DNA from 3 places in the Mycetocola sp. TRD_SC_2 genome. Region 3 is predicted to be linked to each of the others. Evidence: predicted binding sites of a transcription regulator. Region 3 holds the regulator's gene; each other region holds the start of a gene.
The links. The regulator HrcA, encoded in region 3, represses chaperone genes, less so after heat shock. The targets are predictions, from matches to a motif close to TTNGCACTCGNNNNNNNCGAGTGCNAA.
Positions count from the first base shown of each region.

Region 1: a site for HrcA is predicted at 1,722-1,748, ahead of groES (co-chaperone GroES). Genes of this name have one in related genera too.
Region 2: a site for HrcA is predicted at 1,573-1,599, ahead of groL (chaperonin GroEL). Genes of this name have one in related genera too.

Region 1 is NZ_CM143954.1:2,362,650-2,365,922, reverse strand. Features, by position in the region: gene ACWA1Q_RS11335 (SRPBCC family protein) at 1-369, opposite strand, end outside; gene ACWA1Q_RS11330 (class I SAM-dependent methyltransferase) at 493-1,680, opposite strand; gene groES (co-chaperone GroES) at 1,825-2,121, shown strand; gene rarD (EamA family transporter RarD) at 2,219-3,217, shown strand.
Region 2 is NZ_CM143954.1:2,246,442-2,249,714, reverse strand. Features, by position in the region: gene ACWA1Q_RS10780 (DUF3263 domain-containing protein) at 49-330, shown strand; gene ACWA1Q_RS10775 (LytR C-terminal domain-containing protein) at 442-1,014, shown strand; gene ACWA1Q_RS10770 (cold-shock protein) at 1,245-1,448, shown strand; gene groL (chaperonin GroEL) at 1,636-3,255, shown strand.
Region 3 is NZ_CM143954.1:1,666,054-1,669,326, forward strand. Features, by position in the region: gene dnaJ (molecular chaperone DnaJ) at 1-765, opposite strand, end outside; gene hrcA (heat-inducible transcriptional repressor HrcA) at 851-1,873, opposite strand; gene ACWA1Q_RS08000 (DUF4870 domain-containing protein) at 2,070-2,744, shown strand; gene hemW (radical SAM family heme chaperone HemW) at 2,774-3,273, opposite strand, start outside.

The sequences.
Region 1 (3,273 bases), 700 kb from region 3:
GATCTGCATGTCGTCGACCTGAAGCAGCGCGCCGGCAGACTCGACCACGCCCTGTGGTGTCCAGTCCATCCGCAGGGAGATCCGTGTTTCGGAGTCGCTCAAGCGGTGGAAAGTGACAACGCCGGCGTGATCTTCGCCGCTCGTGCTGTTCCAGGCGATCCGCTCGTCCGGAATCTGCTCGGTGATCTCAGCGTCGAACTCACGGGTGACCCCGGCGATCGAGACCTTCCAGTGCGTCTGGGTGTCAGACTTCTGGACGACCTCATCCACTCCGCCAAGGAACTGCGGGAAGGATTCGAACTGGGTCCACTGGTTGTAGACGCTGGAGATGGGAGCTGAGACGTCGATATCGGAGTTGACAGTTGCCATGGGGCATCCTTCTCTCTGTTCGTGTGGTGAGTTCTCAGGACATCACGCGCCCGAGAGAGATGTCGAGGGGTTGCGACGCCATGCCCCGACGTGCCACGCGAAATCGGATGTGCTGTGAGGTGCTCAGCTGCGTTCACACAGCAGCGCAGCATGCCTCCCGGCAACACGGGTGAGGAAGAGCGTCGCGCTGTTGGGGCCCTTGAGACTCATCCGGGTGCGGAACGCCGCGGGGTCGATGTCTGCCCCGCGCTTCTTCACCTCGAGGGTTCCGATGCCGCGCGCACGCAACTCCTTCTTGAGAGTGCGTTCGTCGAGCGAGAAGCGCTCGATCACCCGGAATCGGGTTGCGAACGGGCTGGAGCCGGTGTCGTTGCCGGTGAGGTACGCGATCCCGTCGCTGAGCATTCCGGCACCGAGCGCCCGCGCGACATCACCGATGAGACGGGCACGGATGACCGCGCCGTCCGGCTCCCAGAGGTAGTCGCCGAGCTCGACCGTGTCGACGTCGTCGCTGTCAGCGGCGGCGTGCAGCTCATGAGTCCCGTCGGCGTCGAGGACGAGGGCGGAACGACGGATGCCATCGCGAGCGACAGCGCCGAACCACAGACCCAGCTCCACCACCTGGCCGTCGACACTGACCCACTGCGCTTCCGCCTCATCCGTGATCAGGGACCGATCGAAACCAGGCCCGAGCTTCACCCCGGTAGGACGTGTCGCCGCCGAGGCGAAGACGAAGTCGAGCGACGGAGTGTAATCCGAAGGGTCGGTCAATCGCGCCGTGTTCTTGTGGCCCGCCGTGCGCCTCGCCGGGTCGAAGTACAGACCGTCAAACCGGTCCAGATCCACGTTCCCCGCTGAGGCGTGCTCCACCCGCGCCGACTCGAACGGTGCCAGGTTGTAGCTGGCGACCGTTGCTGTGACCTCGTCGACGTCGACGGCGGTCACGTCGAGTCCGAGCGCGGCGAACGCCATGGCATCCCCACCGATACCGCAGCCGAGGTCCGCGACCCGGGACACTCCGGCCGACTGGAACCGCCCGGCGTGCAGGGCGGCGACCCGGAGGCGCGTGGCCTGTTCGAGTCCCGCCTCGGTGAAGAGCATGCGAGCGGCGAAGTCGCCGAACTTCGCTCGTGCCTTGAGGCGCAGGCGCCCCTGTGTCAGGGCGGTTGCGACGAGTGTGGGGGAGTGGCCGGCCGCGCGCAGTCGTGACACGGTCGCGACGACATCGCTCCCGGCATCCGTTTCGGCGACCTCATCGACGAGCCTCAGTCCCTCCGGCGTCAGTAATTCGACAAGTTCGGCTCTCTCCATCCCGCAAACCTACCAAGCGAAAGCGCCGGAACTTCGCGGCGTTGGCACTCACGTTGCGAGAGTGCCAACGGATCCCTAGACTGGCGTTAGCACTCTCGATGTGAGGGTGCTAACTCAAGTCTTAGTTTCAGAAAGAGGTCAACCGTGTCGGTCTCCATCAAGCCGCTCGAAGATCGCATCGTCATCAAGCAGGTCGATGCGGAGCAGACAACTGCTTCCGGTCTTGTCATCCCTGACACCGCTAAGGAGAAGCCCCAGGAGGGCGTCGTCGAAGCAGTAGGCCCCGGCCGCATCGACGACAACGGCAACCGCGTTCCGCTCGACGTCGCCGTCGGCGACAAGGTCATCTACTCCAAGTACGGCGGAACCGAAGTGAAGTTCGACGGCCAGGACTACCTGGTTCTCTCGGCTCGCGACGTGCTCGCCGTGGTGGTTCGCTAACACCGCAAAGCACTCGAACCGATATCCCGGATGGTGAAAACCGTCCGGGATATCGTGTGTTAACGGCACCGTCGGAAGACGGGACTAGCATCAAGGGGTGCCAACAGCTTCCGACCCAGCAGACACCGGTGTCGTGACGGGCGGTGTCCTCGCGACGGCAGGTGCTGAGTCGTCGGATCGGCTCAACCGGTCCGGCCTCGCCTCCGCTGTCACCGCCTACGTGCTCTGGGGAACCCTGCCGCTGTACTTCCTGCTCGTCGCACCGACGGGGCCGTTCGAGCTGGTCGCCGCCCGGGTGGTTTTCTCCCTCCTCTTCTGCGCGCTGCTGCTCACGTGCACGCGCGCGTGGAAGCCGTTCCTCACCCTGCTTTTCACGCCCAGAATCAGCCTGACGCTGGCGCTCGCCGGAGCGCTGATCTTCGTCAACTGGCAGACCTATATCTATGGTGTGCTCACCGGCCACGTCGTCGAAGCGGCGCTCGGCTACTTCATCAATCCCATCGTCACCGTGTTCCTGGGCGTGTTCTTCCTTCGGGAGAAGCTGCGTCTCATCCAGTGGATCTCCGTGGGGATCAGTATCGTCGCCGTTCTCGTCCTCACGTTCGCCGGCAGCGGCGTGCCCTGGATCGCTCTCGTTCTCGCGTTCTCATTCGGCTTCTACGGTTACATCAAGAAACGGGTCGGGCCGCGGGTGGATGCCGTCTCCGGGCTCACCCTGGAGACCGCCTGGCTGATGCCCGTCGCCATTGTCCAGTTGATCGTCGTCGGACTGACGACGGGACTGACAATCGGCACGGTGAGCCCGATGCACACCGCCCTCCTCGCCGGGACCGGTGTGATCACCGCCGTCCCGCTCCTCTTCTTCGCCGCAGCGTCGAGGCGTCTCCCTCTCGTCTGGATGGGATTCATCCAGTTCTTCGCGCCCGTGATCCAGTTCCTCGTCGGGGTGCTCGTGCTGCGCGAAGAAATGCCCCCCGAACGGTGGGTAGGCTTCAGCCTCGTCTGGCTCGCACTCATCATCCTCACGACCGATATGGCGATGACGGCGCGGCGGTCGGCCGCACGACGCAAGAAAACGGCTTCTACGGCGCGCTGACCGCAGCGAATCATCACGAACTGTAACGATTGCGTCCCTCGTTACACGGATGTAAT
Region 2 (3,273 bases), 580 kb from region 3:
ATGGCGGCACGGTCTTCGAGCGCACAAGGACTTCGAGCGGTGGTGGATATGGGTGACAACGGTTCTCCGAACGAGACGAGCCCCGAGCTCAGCGAGCGTGACCTCGCGATCCTTGAGTTCGAGAGCCGGTGGTGGCAGCATGCCGGCCAGAAGGAAGAAGCGGTCCGTGCCGCGTTCGGTTTCTCTCCCACCCGGTACTATCAATTGCTGGGCGTGCTCATCGATTCGCCCGCAGCCCTCGTTCACGATCCGCTCCTCGTCAAGCGCCTGCACAGGCTGCGCGACACCCGGCAGGCCGCACGCCGGGCTCGAGCCAGGAACGCTGACTGAACAGCGATCGCTTCCGGGTTCGCCGATCGTCTCCCGAACGCAATCTGACCGAAAAGCCGTCTGACCGAACATCGTCTGACCGAAGAACACAGAGGACCTGACAGCAGCGACATGGCACAAAACTTCGCCAAGGACAGGTTCGACGAGATTCCTGAAGACCTTCAACGGGTCGGGGCGCATCGCGCGCCCGTGCCTGCTGGCAGGGGCTGGTTCCTTCTCATGTGGGCAGGGCTCGCGACTCTCGTTCTCGTGGCGGCAGGAATCCTTGGCCTGACACTGCTCGGTGACCGCGTCAACTTCGTCGAGGCGCCTTCTCCCGCTGCGACCGCGCCCGAGCCCACGGACACACCGGCGGCGGTCGCGACGATCGACCCGGACTCGATGGTCACGGTGCTGAACGGGACGTCTACAAGGGGCCTCGCCACCCGTGCGATCGAGAAGCTCAACTCGGAGGGCTGGACCCAGAGCATTACGCCGGGGAGCGCCTCGGCAGCCGACGTCGAAACCACGACCGTCTATTACGAGGACCCGTCGCAGGAAGGGGCTGCGCGTGGACTCGCTGAAGGCCTCGGAATCGGGAACATCCAGCTGTCGACGCAATTCCAGATCCCGGTCGACGATGGGGAGGAACCTCTCCTACAGCTCACGGTCGTTCTCGGGTCGGACTACGCTGCCCAGGAGTGAGAAAGCGCGATGCGTTCCACGACGGATAGGAGCATCGCGGTGCGGGTAGGAACTGCTTTTCCTCTGGTCAAACCCCTGTTCGGGCGACAGATCTTCTCGCTAGGATCTGGAACTGGTCATGATCGTGCCCTCGCCGGAGGCTGACGAGCCGGCACGATCGCCGGGCCCAGGCGCCGGCTGACCCGGGCTGGCGCCTGCCTGCACGGAGAACACTGCATTGGGAGTGACACATGGCGAATGGAACCGTGAAGTGGTTCAACGCTGAAAAAGGCTACGGCTTCATCACCGTCGACGGGGATGGGCAGGATGTCTTCGTCCACTATTCCGCGATCGACAGCACCGGATATCGCTCACTCGAAGAGGGCCAGCAGGTGAGCTTCGAAATCGGCACCGGCGCGAAGGGGCCTCAGGCCGAGGCCGTTCGCGCGGTCTGATCCTCGCTGCCGGGCGCCGTCCACCGGTGGTGGGCGGCGTCGCTTCGTTGGGGGCCCGGATGCGGCCTCTGTCTCACGCCCGGCAGCGAGCTTGCACTCACAGGGGCAGAGTGCCAGAATCGTGTTAGCACTCGCATTCGTAGAGTGCTAACTACGTTCATTACGTCCGGGAGGGACGAAAAACCACATGGCAAAAATCATTGCTTTTGACGAGGAAGCCCGCCGCGGCCTCGAACGCGGTCTGAACATTCTGGCCGACACCGTCAAGGTAACGCTCGGCCCACGCGGTCGCAACGTTGTCCTTGAGAAGAAGTGGGGCGCGCCCACGATCACCAACGATGGTGTCTCCATCGCCAAGGAGATCGAGCTCGACGACCCGTACGAGAAGATCGGTGCCGAGCTCGTCAAGGAGGTCGCCAAGAAGACTGACGACGTCGCAGGCGACGGCACCACCACCGCTACCGTTCTTGCCCAGGCACTCGTCCGCGAAGGCCTGCGCAACGTCGCTGCCGGCGCTGACCCGATCTCGCTCAAGCGCGGCATCGAGAAGGCCACCGCTGCGGTCATCGAAGAGCTCATCGCCAACGCGAAAGAGGTCGAGACCAAGGAAGAGATCGCGGCTACGGCATCCATCTCCGCCGGTGACGCCGAAATCGGCGCCATCATCGCCGAGGCCATCGACAAGGTCGGCAAGGAAGGCGTCGTCACCGTCGAGGAGTCGAACACGTTCGGCACCGAGCTCGAGCTGACCGAAGGTATGCGCTTCGACAAGGGATTCCTGTCGGCATACTTCGTCACCGACCCGGACCGCCAGGAAGCAGTGTTCGAGGACCCCTACGTCCTCATCGCCAACTCCAAGATCTCCAACATCAAGGACCTGCTCCCGATCGTTGACCAGGTCATCCAGTCGGGCAAGCAGCTCCTCATCATCGCGGAGGATGTCGACGGCGAAGCCCTCGCAACCCTCGTCGTGAACAAGATCCGTGGCATCTTCAAGTCGGTCGCCGTCAAGGCTCCCGGCTTCGGAGACCGTCGCAAGGCTCAGCTCCAGGACATCGCGATCCTCACGGGTGGACAGGTCATCTCGGAAGAGGTCGGCCTCAAGCTCGAGAACGTCACCCTTGACCTCCTGGGCCGTGCCCGCAAGGTCGTCATCACCAAGGACGAGACCACCATCGTCGAAGGTGCCGGCGACGTCGAGCAGATCGCGGGCCGCGTTGCCCAGATCCGCAAGGAGATCGAGAACACCGACAGCGACTACGACCGCGAGAAGCTGCAGGAGCGCCTGGCCAAGCTGGCCGGTGGCGTTGCAGTCATCAAGGCCGGAGCCGCGACCGAGGTCGAGCTCAAGGAGCGCAAGCACCGCATCGAGGACGCTGTCCGCAACGCGAAGGCTGCCGTCGAAGAGGGCATCGTCGCCGGTGGTGGCGTTGCGCTCATCCAGGCTGGCAAGACCGCATTCGAGAAGCTCTCGCTTTCGGGTGACGAAGCAACCGGGGCGAACATCGTCCGGGTCGCCATCGACGCTCCGCTCAAGCAGATCGCCCTCAACGCGGGTCTCGAGCCCGGCGTCGTTGCAGACAAGGTCCGCAACCTGCCCGTCGGACACGGCCTCAACGCCGCGACCGGTGAGTACGTCGACATGCTCCTCGCGGGCATCAACGACCCGGTGAAGGTCACCCGTTCGGCGCTGCTCAACGCATCGTCGATCGCGGGACTGTTCCTCACCACCGAGGCCGTCGTCGCCGACAAGCCGGAGAAGAACCCGGCTCCGGCCGGCGACCCGACCGGTGGCATGGACTTCTAAGTCCGAGCAACTCGCACG
Region 3 (3,273 bases):
CAGGTCGTCACCGTTGCGGCTGAACCGCTCGTCGCTGCGCACCTTGATCTCGAGGTAGAGGTCACCGTGCGGGCCACCGGCGGGGCCGATCTCGCCGCTGCCCGGCATCTGCAACCGGAGGCCGGTGTCGACGCCGGCGGGGATGTCGACGGGAACCGTGCGGCGGTCGCGCACGCGCCCCTGCCCCTGGCAGGTGACGCAGGGGTGCGGAATGACTGTCCCGTGGCCGCGGCAGGTGCCACAGGGGGCAGAGGTCATGACGTTGCCGAGGAGCGAGCGAACGGCGCGCTGGATCGATCCGGTTCCGCGGCAGATGTCGCAGGTGACAGGCGATGTGCCCGGCTGGCAGCAGGAGCCCGAACAGGTCGGGCAAAGAACCGCCGTGTCGACCTCGAGGTCGCGGTGGGTGCCGAAGATGACCTCGGCGAGGTCGACCTCGACGCGCAGCAGCGCATCCTGGCCACGCTCGCGGCGCGACTTCGGCCCGCGCTGTTGCTGCCCGCCGAAGAAGGTGTCGAAGATGTCGCCGAACCCACCGAAGCCCTGGCCGCCCATGCCGCCGGAGCCGCCCATGTCGTATTGCTGACGCTGTTTGGCGTCGCTGAGCACGTCGTACGCGTGCGTCACTTCTTTGAAGCGCTCGGATGCCTCGGCGCCGGGATTCACATCGGGGTGGAGTTCGCGTGCAAGTCGGCGGTACGCCTTCTTGATTTCATCGGTTGTCGCCTCGCGGGACACACCGAGAACTTCGTAATGGTCAGCCACTCATGGCCTTTCGTCGTGGTGGTCGTCGCTCTCGGCGCGAGACGACCGGGGTAGGAATTGTGCAGCGCCGAGCATTGCAGCGGGGTCAGCCCTCGCCGAGTTGGCGGGACAGGTAACGGGCGACGGCTCGAACGGCGGCGAGGTTGTTGGAGTAATCCATTCTCGTCGGTCCGAGCACGCCGAGTCTGGCAAGTTCGCCAGCAGAGGAACGGTAGTTGCTGGAGATGATCGAGGTCTCCCCCAAACCGAACGACTCGTTTTCACGGCCGATCGATGCCGAGACACCGCCGCGGTCGACCGCCATCTCGCCGAACAGCCGGAGCAGAACCACTTGCTGCTCGAGAGCTTCGAGGACCGGGTAGATGCTTCCGGAGAAGTCGTCCTCGGTGCGAGCGAGGTTCGCTGCGCCGGCCATGACGAGCTTGTCGTGGCGGTACTCGGCGAACTCTTCGGCGAGGGCATCGGTGATCCGCGTCATCAGCGGCTCATCCTCGGGAACGGCCTCGCTGCGGGCTTTCTCCAGGATCGCGGCGGATGAATCGACATTGATTCCGCCGAGCATCTTGTTGAGGGTGGCTTTCAGCCGCTCGAGCTGCTCGGGCTCCACCGACTGCTCGAGCTCGACGACCTGCTGTTCCACCCGGCCGGTATCGGTGATCAACACCGTCAGCACACGTCGGTCGCTGAGCGAGACCAGTTCGACGTGGCGCACGAGCGCCCGGGCGAACGACGGGTACTGCACGATGGCGACCTGGTTGGTGATCTGCGACAGCAGCCTCACCGTTCGCATCAGAACGTCGTCGAGCCCGACGGACTGGCCGAGAAAGGTTTCGATCGCTTCGCGCTGCGCTTCGGAGAGCGGCTTGCGGTCGGCGAGCTGGTCGACGAAGAGGCGGTACCCCTTGTCGGTGGGGATGCGGCCGGAGGATGTGTGCGGGGCCGAGATCAGTTCTTCGTCTTCGAGTTGCGCCATGTCGTTGCGGATGGTCGCCGCCGAGACTCCGAAGGAGTGGCGCTCGACGATCGCTTTGGAGCCGACGGGTTCCCGGCTCGCGACGTAGTCCTGGACGATGACGCGGAGCACTTCGAGGCTGCGTTCGGAAACCATAGCTGCACCTCTTCCGCTGGAATCGCACTCACATTGCTGGCACTCAGTTGCCCTGAGTGCCAATTCTAGCGCGCGGCTCGCCCGGGGAGTAATTGCCGCGCGTCCTGATCAACGCTACCTTTTAGCTGAAGCCCGCCGCCGTTTCTGGCGTGAGCGGACCCAGCAGCAACAGCGTCATCGATCGAAAGGCTTGGCCATGACCGACCCCAACGCGCAACCCCCGGTTGACCCGAACGAAAAGCAGCCGCAGGAGCCACAGGGCCCGGCGTCACCGCCGCCTCCCTACGGTGGACAGCAGCCTCAACAGCCTTACGGTCAGCAGCCGTATGGGCAGCAGCCCCCTGCAGGTGCTCCCGGATACGGTCAGCAGCCTCCCGCCGGCGCACCCGGCTACGGCCAGCAGCAGGGCTACGGCCAGCAGCCCCCCGCAGGCTACGGCCAGCAGGGTTACGGCCAGCAGCCGCCGCAGTATGCCTACCAGGGCCAGCCCGGCACTGCGCCCCTGACCCAGGCTGAAGACAAGCAGTGGGCGTCGTTCGCTCACTTCGGTGGAGCGCTCGGAGCGTTCCTCGGAGCGGGAACCGCCGGCTGGATCGTGCCGCTCATCATCTACCTGGTCTTCAAGGACCGCGGACCATTCACCCGTCAGGAGGCGAAGGAGGCGCTGAACTTCCAGCTCACCGTGACGATCTTCGTCGTCGCCCTCTACGTGCTCGGCGCAATCCTGACCCTCGTGGTCATCGGACTGTTCCTCTTCCCTCTCGCAGGGATCGTCGGCATTCTCGGCATCATCTTCGGCATCATCGGTGGCGTCAAGGTCAACAACGGCCAGGCCTACCGCTACTTCTTCGCCTTCCGGATGGTGAAGTAACCACCAGATCGTGAGTTCGCCGGCCGGCTCTAAACGGTCAGCCGGCGAACAACGGCATCGGCGAGAAGCCGCCCGCGCAGCGAGAGTTCCACTCTCCCGCGCAGGGCGGCTTCGGCGTTAACGAGGTCATCGGCGATGAGGCCTGCGACGGCGACGCGGGCTTCCGATGGGAGCGTCGCGATCGGGATGCCGTCGCGCGTGCGGGCGAGGAGCAGGATCCGCTCGAGTTCCCGCGTTTCGTCCGAGAGAGTCTCACGGCCAGCTCCCGGTGAGAGGCCTTCGCTCATCCGACCCGCGTAGGCGGCCGGATGCTTGACGTTCCACCAGCGGACTCCGCCGATGTGGCTGTGTGCGCCAGGGCCGATGCCCCACCAGTCCTGGCTGCGCCAGTAAGCGAGGTTGTGCATCGAGCGATACTCGGGAGCTTTTGCCCAGTTGCTGACTTCGTACCAGGAGAAGCCGGCGGCCTCGAGCTTCGCGTCGACCAGCTCGTACATGTCGGCCTGAAGATCTTCATCGGGCTGGGCGA